Regions from separate parts of the Flavobacterium labens genome, predicted to be linked through region 2. Evidence: riboswitches for the same ligand, from Rfam matches in the RefSeq annotation. Region 2 holds a riboswitch; the other holds the start of a gene.

Region 1 (7,326 bases), on a different contig from region 2:
GATGTCCAAAAAGGTTGGCGACAATCAATCCTAATACTAAAGCAATTGGCGGAAAAACAAAAATTGTGGTACAAGACAATAGCAAGACAACAAAAATGAGTTGCTGCAACGTGGCATTTACTTTAAAAAAAATAAAAGATTCCTTTTGAATTGTTTTTTGATGCGTTTCCAATGTAAAGTTGTTGAATTATTACAGTACAAAGGTGGAACGATAAATCTATTTATGCCAATCGCAAATTATAATCTGCTATAACTTTAAATTATAATGATTAGAAATATTTTGGATAAACAAATCGGATAGTGAATCCGTTTTTCCTTGTAAAGTAATGACGTAAAAGAAACGTTCTATAACTAGGTCTTTAATATCTAATATCGCCAGTTCATTGTTTTGAAGTTCTTTTTTTACCGCATGAATAGATATAAAAGCCACACAATCAGAGTTCATTAAGTAGGATTTTATACTTTCAGTACTTCCTAATTGCATTTCAATTTGTAGTTCGGATATTTTAATTTCAAATGGTTTCAACGCGTGTTCAATAACTTCAAGTGTTCCTGAACCTTGCTCTCGCATTAAAAAATGCATCCTTTTAAGATCGTCCTGAGTCACTTCATCAAGACTTACTAACGGATTGGAACTCTTACAAACTAAAACCAATTCATCTTTTAAAAACTCAGAATATTTAATAGATTTATTTTTTGATTGCCCTTCAACAATTCCTATTTCAATTTCCTGGTTTAGTAAAGCATTTTCTATTTGTTCCGTGTTTCCATTGAGTAAACTCACTTTTACATCTTGTAATTTTTGGTGGAAACGAGCTAAAAGTGGCGGAATTATATACTGAGAAATCGTTGTACTAGCGCCTAATCGCAACAGTCCGGAACGTTGATTAATAAGAGTGTTCATATCAAAATCGATTTCTCTATAAAGTTCGAAAATGTTTTTGGTATGTTTTAATAACACTTCACCTGCAGGTGTCAATGCGATTTTGGAACCATTCCTGTCAAACAGTTTGATTTTATATTGTTCCTCTAATTCTTGAATATGTTTGGAAATCGCAGGTTGCGTAATGAATAATTCGGTTGCTGCTTTTGTAAAACTCAAACGATTTGCAACGGTATAAAATACTTTCAGTCTAAAATCCATGTTCTTTAATTGTATTAGAGTAATCCGTTGTATTTTCGAACAAACCATTCCGTTGCCAACAAAAATAAAATTAAAACCAATAACCAAATCCAATCTATCAAAGGAGTTTTAGTAACAATGTTCTTCTCTATCGCTTTGTATTCATCATTTTCCAAAAACGTTTTAATCAACACATCAACTTGGTCTGTGAAAAAAGCTTTTCCTTGCGTTTGCGTGGCTAATTGTGTCAATTTCTCCACATCGGGATTGACGAATTGCTTTTCGATATCAAAATCAAGAATTTCAAAACTACTGGAATAAGTCGTTTTAGAATTTAATTCTTTTACTGTAAACACATAAGAACCCGCTTTCAATCCATCAAGATTGACTTTGTAGGAATTGTTTCCTTTTAATAAATCGTAATTTTTCGTTTGCTTGTTTTTTGTATTTGTTACCGCAATTGTCAAACGGGCTTTTTCATCAAACTCGTAATTTTTATTGAAAAATTGAGCGGTTATTTCAATGGCTTCACCTGAATTATAGAAGCTTTCATGTTCAACTACCAGTGATTTTTTAGAATTATTAGAAGCCAGAAATTGAATAATCTTATCGATGAAAACATCATATTTTTCAAAGGAATGATTGTTGACATGGGTTTGCAAACGCCATTTCCAACTATTTTCTCCTAAAAGATAAGCGGCTCGTTTCCCCTGATTTTCGGCAAAAGCCAACAAAGGTGAATTGGTATCTATAGCTCTGATTTTGGACGAAAGCAAAACAGACACCGCACCTTTTACAGTTACGGTTCCAAAAGCATTTTGTAAAGGCGGTAAATTTTCAAAACCGATATTGTCAGCTGCAAATAAATTAAACTGCCCATTAAAAACTGACAAATAATCTTCTTTTTGTCCACTCATTTTAAAGTTTAAATTATCCTGCTGCTGATTCAGAAAATTAAAATCAGTGTTGTTTCCGGTAATAATAAACGTATTGATTCCGGCACCTTTATTATTCTCAAAAATAGTTTTAAATTCTGTTGTCGGTTGATATAAAATCAAAACATTATAATCTTGTAATGATTTGATGTCATTTGGTTTAATAATCGTTACTTTACGCTGTACATTCGATTCAATTGCTCTTTTTAATGCCCCTAAATCAGGATGATTTATAGCAGATACAATAGCAATATTTGTTTTTTGGTCAATAATTTCAACCGCAAAATTCTTAGCGTTATTATACGTATTTTTTTCTTTTTCTTTTGATGATATTGTAGCTTTAAAAACCTGTAATCCTATTTTATCCGCCGGTAAAAGTATGTTTATAGTTGCTGTTTTCTTGGAAGGAGAAAAGGAAATAGATTGCTTACTGAATACCGAATTGCCTTGCGAAATAACAAAATCAGCGGTTACACTTTTGGTTCCTGAATACTGTAAAAAAGCTTCTACAGGAAATTTATTCTTGTGAAAAGCGTATTTATTAACGTTCAGTTGATTGATTTTAAAATCTAAAAAAGTCGTTGTATCACCTACAATCAAAGGATATACTTTATTTACAGCATCAAAACTATAGACATAATCATTCCCGGAAGTTTGATTTCCATCTGTAATTAAAACCGTAGGATAGATTGTGTTTTTATAAATGCTTTTTAGATTTTTGGCTACAACATCAATATTAGTTTGCGTTCCCTTAAAATCAAATGTTTCAGTAGGTTCAAAATCATCCGAAAACTGATACGATTGCACATCAAATTTCTCTTGTAAATCAGAGTTTGATTGTATTTTTTTGTACAATTCTAATGCTTTTTCATTGGCATTCAAAAAAGAAATAGAACTCGAATAATCAACAACAATGGGCAAAGGCGTTTTTACTGTTTCAAGCGTATTTTTGGTTATTATTGGATTAATCAACAACAATAAAATTCCAAAAATGGATGAAAAACGCAAAAAAGCCAAAAACCAACCGACATTCGATTTGTTTTTGGCTTTGTAGATATATTGAAAAAACGACAATCCGCCAGCTATTAGTAAAGAAAGCAGTAATAATAGTATCGTGTTTGTTGTCATTCTTATTTTATTTTAAATGATGAATTATAAATTTTAAATTATTCACCAATTTAAAATTCATCATTTATAATTTATAATTATCTTAAGTAAGCATTCCCCCACAAACATTCATAACCTGTCCAGTTACATAAGCGCTCATATCAGAAGCAAAGAAAAGACATGCATTAGCAACGTCTTCAGTTGTTCCGCCACGTTTCAATGGAATTCCGTCTCTCCATCCTTTTACAACATCTTCGTTTAATTTAGCCGTCATTTCCGTTTCTATAAATCCCGGAGCAATTACATTGCAACGAATGTTACGTGATCCTAATTCCAATGCTACTGATTTAGAAAAACCAATAACACCCGCTTTAGAAGCAGCATAATTCGTTTGTCCAGCATTTCCTTTTACCCCTACAACAGAACTCATATTTATAATTGAACCAGAACGTTGTTTCAAGAAAGTACGTTGAATGGCTTTAGTCATATTAAAAACCGATTTCAAGTTAACATCAATCACTTGATCAAAATCGCCTTCAGACATACGCATTAATAGGTTGTCTTTAGTAATTCCGGCATTGTTTATTAGAATATCAACCGTTCCAAATTCAGCTATAACCGCGTCTACCAGAGTTTGCGCTTCATTAAAATCGGCTGCATTCGATTGATAACCTTTGGCTTTAATTCCAAGAGCATTCAATTCATTTTCAAGAGCCAAAGCAGATTCTACTGATGAACTATATGTAAAGGCTACATTTGCACCTTGTTTTGCAAAAACTTCAGCAATTCCTTTTCCAATTCCACGACTCGCACCAGTAATTATGGCAACTTTTCCTTCTAGTAATTTCATATTCAAAAATTAGTTTAAATTTTATTTGGAGCTATTCCTGCTATCCGTTTCAATCTTTTATGACCGCTATCGCTTACATAAAAGGATTTTCACTACTATCAGGGCTATCTTACACTCGTCAAATATATAATAATTCCTTTTTTAAAAAAAATTCAAAAGCAATTACAGTCAAAAATTCAGTTCTTAAATATTAAAGAATCGCTTTGTCCATTTGTCCCAAAACGAACTGTAAATAGCCACTAATGTGAAAACTAATAAAAATAAATGATACCAGGCATTACTAATTAAATCAAAGAAATTCAATTTGCCATTGGCGTAGCTCAAGATAAGCAATATTTGAGCACCATACGGTAAAACCCCTTGAATTACACATGAAAAAATATCAAGAATTGCAGCTGTCTTTTTAGGATTTAAATTGTACTCATCGTTAATTTCTTTAGCAATAGGTCCCGTAATTACAATAGAAACCGTGTTGTTGGCTATCGCTAAATTTGCAAAACCTACTATAGCGCCAATTCCCGCTTGAGCCGATTTTTTACTTTTAATTAGTTTTTTAATTTGAACTAATAAATAGGTTATTCCACCCGCTTTATCTACCATAGCTGCTAAACCTCCAGTTAGCATTGACAATAAGAAAATATCAGTCATACTGGTAAAGCCTTCATATATCTTTTGCGTAAACTCCATTAGCGTAAATGAACCACTAAAATATCCAATTATACCTGCTAATAAAGTACCAATAAGCAATGTTGAAAATACATTAACACCCACAACAGCCAATACGATTACTAAAATATAAGGTACAATTGCAATCCAGGAAAAATCACTTTTTGCAATGGCAACAGTCACAATATCCGAGTTTAAACCAAGATAAAAGAAAACTAAAATTGTCAAAACTGCAGCAGGAAAGGCAATGAACAAGTTGATTTTAAACTTATCTTTTAGATCACATCCTAATGATTGCGTTGCTGCAATAGTAGTATCAGAAATCATGGAAAGATTGTCACCTAACATAGAACCACCCAATAAAGCGCCAGATATAAGCGGTAATGAGGCGCCACTTTTATCAGCTAATGCGACAGCTATTGGACCAATCGCAACAATTGCACCTACTGAAGTTCCTGTAGCAGTTGATAAAAAAGAAGCAATCAAGAAAATTCCTAACGGAAAGTAAGCAACATCAATAGTATTTATCCCAAGATTCACAACTGCATCAACTCCGCCCATCGCTTTACTAACCACTGCAAACGCTCCCGCTAGCAAGTAAATTAAACACATGGTCATAATTTTACTTTCGCCACAACCTGCGATTAGCGTAGCAACTTTATCCTCAGTTGAGGATTTGAATAATAAAAAAGCAGCAATTATACCAACTAGAACAGCTACTGGAGATGGGAAAGCATAAAAATCATTCAAAATAATTCCTGCTCCCAAAAAGGTAAAAATAAAAACAAATAAAGGAATCAAGGCAAAGGCATTTCCTTTTTCTTTTGAAAATAAAGTCATAAAAATAATTTTAAATTAAAAATTATGACGAAAAACGAAGCTAAATATGGGAATGTAAACAACATTTTTTCCAAAGGATTTGGCTTATCGTTTTAGCACCTTGCTTGTTGTTGCAGGTTGCTATCCTATTGAAGGATTCGTGATAACGGGTGCAAAAGTAATTAATTATTTATGAAATATTTTGAATTTCATTCAAAAAAATAATAAAACAAAAAAAGCGCCACATAAAAATGTGACGCAATTATAAGTAAGATATTGAAAAACAGTCTTTAAATAATTAGAAAGCTACATTCCATTTTGGCAACCTTCCATTTTCGTCAAGGAAGTTTTGTAAAACTTGCCCTTCTACGAATGTTGGAATCACTTTAGTTTTATCATTAAATGTTTCATACCAAACCACTTCAAGTGTGCTGATATCTTCAATTTTCATTTGTGCTGGCCAAGAATATTTTCTTCCTGTTTTTGCAAATTGGTGTCCTTCAACAATTTTATCTTTCAAACCACCATTTTTAATTTTCAAAGTTCCATTATTTTGAACAGTTCCAGTAGAACCAACCATAATTAGCTCTTTTTCATCACCTACTGAATACACTAAAAACACTCCAGAACCTTCTGATGCGTTGCAAACTTCTGCTAAACTATCTTCTGTAGTAAATAAAAACTGATTGGTAACTTTGAAATTTTTTAACTCTTTGTACATATTATTTTATTTTAATTTGAACTGGCTTCGACAAAAAAATACCCCACAAAATCGTGAGGTCCATTAGAAACCATTCGTTTATGTTTGTTCTTATTACAATTGAATCTGCAAAAACAGAAATATTTAATAAAGTGCAAAGATATTTCTTTAATTCAATTAATAATAAAAAAGCCCCACAAATTGTGAGGCTTCTAGAAATATTTAATAAGAGTTTAGATTAACCTAAAACTTCTTTTACTTTTTTACCAATTTCAGCTGGAGAATCTACAACGTGAATTCCACATTCTCTCATGATTTGTTTTTTAGCTTCAGCAGTATCGTCAGAACCACCAACGATTGCACCAGCATGTCCCATTGTACGTCCTGGAGGAGCAGTAACTCCTGCAATGAAACCTACAACTGGTTTACGGTTACCATCAGCTTTAATCCAATGAGCAGCATCAGCTTCTAATTGTCCACCAATTTCACCTATCATTACGATACATTCTGTTTCTGGATCATTCATCAATAATTCAACCGCTTCTTTTGTAGTAGTTCCAATGATTGGGTCTCCACCAATACCAATTGCAGTAGTGATTCCTAATCCTTGTTTTACAACTTGGTCTGCAGCTTCATACGTTAATGTTCCAGATTTAGAAACAATACCAACAGTTCCTTTTTTGAAAACAAAACCTGGCATAATACCAACTTTAGCTTCACCCGGAGTAATAATTCCAGGGCAGTTTGGACCGATTAATCTTGCGTTTCTTTCTTTAACATAACTATTTGCTTTTATCATGTCAGCAACAGGAATTCCTTCAGTAATTGCAATAATTACTTTAATTCCAGCATCTGCAGCTTCCATAATTGCATCAGCAGCAAAAGCTGGCGGAACAAAAATGATAGTTGTATCAGCTCCTGCTTGTTCTACAGCATCTTTTACAGTATTAAAAACTGGTCTGTCTAAGTGAGTAGTTCCCCCTTTTCCTGGAGTTACACCACCAACAACGTTAGTACCGTACTCAATCATTTGAGAAGCATGGAAAGTTCCTTCGCTTCCTGTAAAACCTTGAACAATTATTTTGGAATCTTTATTAACTAAAACACTCATGATATATTTTTTATG
Region 2 (7,326 bases):
AGGCAGCAAGTTAGAATATAAAGTAAGCGGAACTAATTTATTGAACACAACCTCATTAAATGACGATAATTTCAGTCAGTTTGCAACCAGAACCTCACAATACACCGTTCAGCCTCGGTATGTAATTTTTTCTTTAAAGTATAATTTGTAGTAGATTTGCCAGAAGATAAAAGGCCTTTGAAGTTCATTCTTCAAAGGCTTTTTTTTAGTTTTTAATTCCTACCAATACATCGATATGGAACTGATCGACCGTTTTTTTATTTCCTTTTCTTTTACCACTTACGTTTATATAGTATATTAAAATCGTGTATTTAGGAGTTTCAATTTTTTGTGTAATCTTGTGGTTCCAATTTTCTTTATAATCAAAATCGGGAGTTTGGCTGACAAAATCGACTATCTTCAACGGAACGATGTCCTGATTGATTTGTAAGTCTACTCCGTATTCTTTTTTAGTAGAAATAATAGAATAGGACTTATTGTCGATTGTAATACATTCGGTACATTCTAAATCTTCGCTATTTGCAATGGAAAAAGACACATCATAGCCTTGAATGTTTTCTATATTTTGATTGTTGTTTTCGTAAAAATTATAAAAATACTCGTTGTTGTTGTTGTTTATTTTTTGGTCATATTGAGCGCGATAATCGAGTCCCAGTGCTTTCATGATTTGGGAGGAATTTGGGTTTTTGTCCTTTTTAATCAAGGCAGTTAGTTTGTCTTTTGTAAATGGAAGAAGCGCTTCTAAACCATAGTTTTCTTCTAAGAAATCAACAATACTGCTTAAATCTTGCTCTTGTTCAAAAGTGAGTTTTTCCTTTTCTATTTTTTGCAAATAGGACTCAAATCTGGAAAGCTGACTGTTTTTGGATATAGAATCTGCACTTTGCGGTCCAATAATGGTAAGCAAAGCCGTTATGCACATCGTGATAGGAATAAATTTTATTTTAGGCTCTTTTTTGATTATAAAATAGGCTACTACAATGGTTAACCAAATTGATAATGCCAATACATAATAGCGCTCATGTGTGAATCCGTATAGGTGGATTCTATATAAAATAGCCCAAAACAACAATCCCAATAACGGGACTAATAAATAATAAAACCAATGGTTAAAGGTTCGCATCCAAAGATTTCCAGTTTCTTCGGCAATAGGATGCACTAGTAAAAAAGAAAGTATTCCAAAAATGGCAAAAACCAAAACGAGATTAGAAACCCAGCCCACAGGTAAAGAAAGTGTGACTAAAATTTTTGTTTCGTAACAAATCAAAATCACCAAATAAATGCTGATTAATGGAAGCAAAACATATTGAGTGAAATTTTTAAGACCTTTTGGATATTTTAAAATATGAGGAGACGATTCGTTGTTGGTTTCAGGAACGCCAGATAAAAAGAATATCGTATTAAATACCCCTGCGATGATAAAAAATAGGTGTAGGTATATTGTGTCATAAAAATCTACATTGAATAAATGGTGTACCGCTAAAATAGCCAAGGATAATCCGGAATACAACACAACGCTATACAAACTAGCGGTTAGAATACGAAGAAAAAGCTGTTTGTTGAATTCCCAGAATTCATCTTGCTCATAGGCTTTTGGTAAAAAACCAGCAAATGAAACCAGTAGATGCAAAGCAATATTAAGTACAAAAATTGCAATGCTTCAACCTCTGTTATTTTTTCCGAAAAGCTAAATATAAAAGCAGTTACTAATCCACCAAGTATTAGACTGATTAAAAATCGAATCCAACTGTTTTTGTGAGTCGCTGAGAAATATAAACTAACGGAAAGAAATAAAACCAAACACAGCGAGCAACACATGATGCTTTTAGTATAAAAATTCTCTATTGTATCATTTCTTTCTTCTGAGAGTATAATTGCGAATACCGTCCCTAAAATCGTTAGTATGGTTTCTAGCGGGAATCTGGAAATGGTTTTTTGTGAAGCTTGTAATACGCTTTGGAAAGAAGGGAATTTAGCCATGATTTTGGTAAATTATTTTTTACTAAGTAAAGAAAAATACCGCATATAGGCAAACAAAAACCCCGAAGTCGCAGTAACAGAATTCGGGGTTTGAATATGTATTAGATTTAAATTTTTAAGGTTCTAAAACCAAAATTACAATCCAAATGCTGTTTTAACTTGTTCTACAAAATCTAATTTTTCCCAAGTAAACAATTCAACAGTAACTGTTTTTTCGTTTCCACCTGGAGCAGAAAAAGTTTTAGTAACTGTTTCTGGAGTACGTCCCATGTGCCCGTAAGCAGCAGTTTCGCTATAGATTGGGTTTCTTAATTTCAAACGTTGCTCAATAAAGTACGGACGCATATCAAAAATAGCTTCTACTTTTTTAGCAATTTCACCATTAGTCAAGTTTACTTTTGATGTTCCGTAGGTATCAATAAAAATACCCATTGGTTTAGCCACACCAATCGCATAAGAAACCTGTACTAAAATCTCTTCAGCAACACCCGCTGCAACTAAGTTTTTAGCGATATGACGTGTAGCATAGGCCGCACTTCTATCTACTTTACTTGGATCTTTTCCAGAGAATGCACCACCACCGTGAGCACCTTTTCCACCGTAAGTGTCAACGATAATTTTTCTTCCTGTCAATCCAGTATCTCCGTGCGGTCCTCCAATTACGAATTTTCCGGTTGGGTTAATATGGTATTGGATTGCATCATTGAATAAATGTGCATGCGTTGGATTTTTTGCAATAATCCTTGGAATTAATATTTGAACGATGTCTTTTTTGATTTTTGCAAGCATTGTAGCTTCTTCGTCAAAATCATCATGTTGTGTTGAGATTACAATAGCATCAATACGAGTTGGTTTATTGTCATCGCTATATTCTAAAGTTACTTGTGATTTAGCATCAGGACGCAAATAGGTAATTTCGTTATTTTCACGTCTTAAAATGGCTAATTCTTGCAATAATTTATGAGATAAATCAAGTGCCAATGGCATATAATTTTCCGTTTCATTAGTAGCATAACCAAACATCATTCCTTGGTCACCAGCGCCTTGCTCTTCAGGATTTTTCCTGTCAACACCTTGATTAATGTCAGCAGATTGTTCGTGAATAGCTGAAAGAATTCCACAAGAATTGGCTTCAAACATGTATTCGCTTTTCGTGTAACCAATTTTCTTGATTACGTCACGAGCGATTTGTTGTACGTCTAAATAGGTATTTGATTTTACTTCACCAGCCAAAATTACCTGGCCAGTAGTTACTAAAGTTTCGCAAGCTACTTTTGAGTCAGCATCAAATGCCAAAAAATTATCAATTAATGCATCCGAAATTTGATCTGCAATTTTGTCTGGATGTCCTTCGCTTACAGATTCTGACGTAAATAAATAGGCCATAATAATTATTATTTTAAAATTAAGCGAGAAAAAATAATTGCTGAAAAGGACTAAAGAAGAGTTTCTGCTTTAGCATTTTTTCTACTGAAAAATTTTCAGTATTCATAATGAATTGATTTCATTATGAAGAGGTTGCAATCAGTTCAAATTTTTCCTCTTGTATTCGGGTGCAAATGTATGAAACCATTTTGAATTGCAAATTAATCTTAACTTTTTTTTTGCTGATAAATCTTTTCATCTACTCATATAAATATAAAAGGGAATGTGAGGCTGGATTTTCTTTGTGTTTTTTTTAAAACTTATTTGGAAAATTCAGAAATAGTTAGCATATTTGTTATAACAAAAAACGAAAGATGAAATTTAATGTGTGTAATATGTCAAAAGCCATTCAGGAAAAGTCCTGTGGGTCGTCTATTGCTTAAATTTAAATTAAAATTTATATAGCAAAAGCCTCCCAAGAAAATGGGAGGTTTTTTTTTTGAAATCTATTTAGTTGAAAACATAACAAGATTAATTATAGAATGAATAACCTGAAAATCCAGAATACAAATAATTTTAAAGTCAAAAATATGATTTGCGCCAATGCCATTATGTGCATTCGTGTCTGTTGATTCCAAAAGTATAAGTTTATAGCACAACTTAAAACCCTTTTGGATACGTATCTAAAAGGGTTTTTTCATTCAGATTAGTTTGGAAGTATAGAAACATTTCAGAAATCAAAAAATAATTTAAAACAAAACTAACATCGTAAATTCAAATAGTATGAGCACATTAAAAAATTTTCCGAAGAGATTACGGTTACTAAAAGGCTTTAGTATCAGAACCAAAACAGAAAAGGAAAACGATTCAAAAAATGAATTGACCAATCCAAGATTTGAAATATCAAAAAATGATCCTTTGGCGCAGAAAATAGTGCCGAGTTCATTACTGTTTCAAATGTATTCAAAAGAAAATGAAGAACTTTTTATTTAAAAAAGGGATAGTCATTTTAGCTTTTGAATCGCCGATAGTAAATCTCAAATTATGATTTCGACGAAAGATAAAACAATGCTATATTGTTTTATCTTTTGTCGGGATGATGATTCTGTATGATTTTTTCAAGTCAATTTGCAATAAATCAATTAGAACCAATTTGATAAAAATTTGGATGTTTAAAAAAATAGTAGTTAATTTGTGCCTTTAAGTTCAAAAACGTATTGAAATGTTATAAAGAAAGGCAGAGGGATTAGACCCGATGAAGCCTTAGCAACCCTTCGATTTATCGAAGAAGGTGCTGCATTCTACCTTTATTCTGTCCCGAAACTTCGGGATATTTCAGAATCTAAAGGAAAGATAACACAAAGAATTCTTCTAGTTCACTTCTAGCTTTCTTTCTAATATTTCCAGACACAAATCAAAAATCATAAAAGATTTGAAATTGGAAAATAAACCAACATCTATTACATTACAAAATTTCACCACCGAAAGTGGGGCTTTTTATGCTACCATAAACTTAAGTTTTCAAGTTTTTGGACCAGCTTTACATACAGCTCCAATCGTTTTGGTAAATCATGCATTGACTGGAAATTCACAAGTTGTGGGAGACAAAGGTTGGTGGAATGATTTAATTGGTGAAAACAAAACCATCGATACCAATAAATATACAATACTGGCTTTTAATGTTCCGGGAAATGGTTTTGATGATGCTATCATTGAAAATTATTCGGATTTTAATACCAGAGATATTGCCAGAATTTTTATTGAAGGCATTCATTTTCTTAAAATCAAACAGCTTTATGCCATTATTGGCGGTTCTGTTGGCGGAGGAATTGCTTGGGAATTGGTTGCATTGGAACCAAAAATCACACAACATTTAATTCCTATTGCAACCGATTGGAAATCGACAGACTGGTTAATTGCCAATTGCTTTTTGCAAGAGCAAATTCTCAAAAATTCTTCAAAACCTATTGAAGATGCTCGAATTCATGCCATGCTTTGCTACAGAACTCCCGAATCTTTTACTGCAAAATTCCAGAGAACTACTAATGAGGAATTAGCCATTTTCAATGTAGAAAGCTGGCTGAGTCATCATGGTAAAAAGCTTCAAAAACGTTTTCAAATTTCGTCTTATAAAATGATGAATCAATTGTTGAAAACGATAGATATTACCAGAAACAGCAATTCATTCGAAGAAGTGACATCAAAAATTGAAGCTGATATTCATATCATCGGAATCAATTCAGACTTGTTTTTTACTGCAAATGAAAATAAAGCCACTTTCGAGGAATTAAAAAAATATAAAAATAATGTTACCTATCAGGAAATAGTTTCCATTCACGGACATGACGCTTTTTTGATAGAATACAAACAATTAGACAATTTGCTTCAGGATATATTCTAAGCCAAAAAACACAACACAATGAAAATATTAAAATTTGGAGGTAAATCGTTATCGAATGGCGACGGAATAAATAAAGTGATTGCGATTATTACCGATAAAGTAAATCAAGGAGAAGAAATTGCAATTGTAGTATCAGCAAGAGGAAATGCTACGGATGAATTGGAAGAAATTTTAAGTATTGCTTCTAAAAACGGAGATTACAAACCGCTTTTTGAAGATTTCAAAAAGTACCAACAAGACGATTATCAAGACGTAGATTTGTCTGAGGAATTCAATGTTCTAGAAAAATTATTTGAAGGCGTAAGTTTAATTGGCGATTACAGCAACAAAATAAAAGACCAAATTTTATCAAAAGGAGAATTGCTTTCGGCAAAATTACTCACGGCTATTTTGGTTGAAAATGGCATAAATGCCCGTTTTGCCGATACAAGAGAATTGATAAAAACTGATTCTAAATTTGGTGATGCGCAACCTTTGGAACAAATTTCGAAGAAAAATGTCATCAATTATTTCAAACAAAACAACGGAACAACCGTGAATATTGTTACCGGTTTCATAGGTTCTAACAACAATAATGACACAACTACTTTAGGAAGAAACGGCAGTAATTATACCGCTTCTTTGATTGCGAATTATTTAAATGCAGACGAATTACAGAATTATACACACGTAGACGGAATTTACACCGCAAATCCTGACTTAGTACTTGATGCTAAAAAAATTGACCATTTGACTTTTAACGAGGCGAATGAGTTGGCTAATTTTGGTGCAACCATTCTTCATGCAAAGACTATTATTCCTTTACTGGAAAAAAATATTCCGCTACGTATTTTGAATACTTTCAATCATGAAAACAAAGGGACATTAATCACATCTAATTCTAACAAAGAAGGAATTAAAACGCTTTCGGTGCTTGAAAATGTATCTTTGGTGAACTTGGAAGGAAGAGGATTGCTAGGAAAAACGGGCGTTGATGCACGTATTTTCAGAGTGATGGGAGACAATGACATTAGCGTAAGCATCATTTCTCAAGGTTCTTCAGAAAGAGGAATTGGTTTGGTAGTTGCCGCTGATAAAGCGACTAAAGCAATGATCGAATTAGAAAAAGAATTCGAAAATGATTTCTATTCAAAAGATGTGAATAAAATCACGGTAACCGATAATGTTTCGGTGATTTCTATCATTGGCCAGGATTTGAGCACTTTTCACAAGCCTTATACGGCCTTGATAAAAAATAAAATTGTCCCAATTCTTTTTAATAATACTGTTACCGGTAAAAACGTGAGTTTGGTTGTAAAAAAATCCCAACTGAACAAAGCCTTAAATGTAATTCACGGTGAGATTTTTGGAGTTTCAAAGAAAATCAATATCGCTATTTTCGGACATGGATTAGTCGGTGGTACGTTGATAAACCAAATATTGGAATCGGCAGCAACCATCGAAAAACGAAAAGACATTAAGTTGAATGTTTTTGCTATTGCCAATTCAAGTAATGTACTTTTAAATAAAAACGGTGTTACTCCAAACTGGAAAAATGAAATCCAAAATAATGGCTTTTCTTATACTATCGATGATGTAAT

The links. A riboswitch is a leader RNA that binds a small molecule or an ion and turns the genes downstream of it on or off. The one in region 2 is predicted to bind S-adenosylmethionine.
Region 1: linked by a shared signal. The riboswitch ahead of ACNQF8_RS12045 (Na+/H+ antiporter NhaC family protein) and the one ahead of ACNQF8_RS06315 (alpha/beta fold hydrolase) in region 2 are both predicted to bind S-adenosylmethionine.

What each region holds. Positions count from the first base shown of each region.
Region 1 covers NZ_JBLVPL010000005.1:119,426-126,751, forward strand. Annotated here, with positions in the region: gene ACNQF8_RS12025 (YeiH family protein) at 1-172, opposite strand, end outside; gene ACNQF8_RS12030 (LysR family transcriptional regulator) at 248-1,144, opposite strand; gene ACNQF8_RS12035 (hypothetical protein) at 1,159-3,186, opposite strand; gene fabG (3-oxoacyl-[acyl-carrier-protein] reductase) at 3,269-4,015, opposite strand; gene ACNQF8_RS12045 (Na+/H+ antiporter NhaC family protein) at 4,199-5,521, opposite strand; SAM-I-IV-variant riboswitch at 5,576-5,672, opposite strand; gene ACNQF8_RS12050 (hypothetical protein) at 5,799-6,221, opposite strand; gene sucD (succinate--CoA ligase subunit alpha) at 6,439-7,311, opposite strand.
Region 2 covers NZ_JBLVPL010000001.1:1,443,231-1,450,556, forward strand. Annotated here, with positions in the region: gene ACNQF8_RS06290 (carboxypeptidase-like regulatory domain-containing protein) at 1-151, shown strand, start outside; gene ACNQF8_RS06295 (DUF4153 domain-containing protein) at 206-1,630, opposite strand; gene ACNQF8_RS06300 (hypothetical protein) at 1,904-2,029, shown strand; gene metK (methionine adenosyltransferase) at 2,116-3,366, opposite strand; gene ACNQF8_RS06310 (hypothetical protein) at 4,129-4,338, shown strand; SAM riboswitch class I at 4,568-4,705, shown strand; gene ACNQF8_RS06315 (alpha/beta fold hydrolase) at 4,784-5,746, shown strand; gene thrA (bifunctional aspartate kinase/homoserine dehydrogenase I) at 5,765-7,326, shown strand, end outside.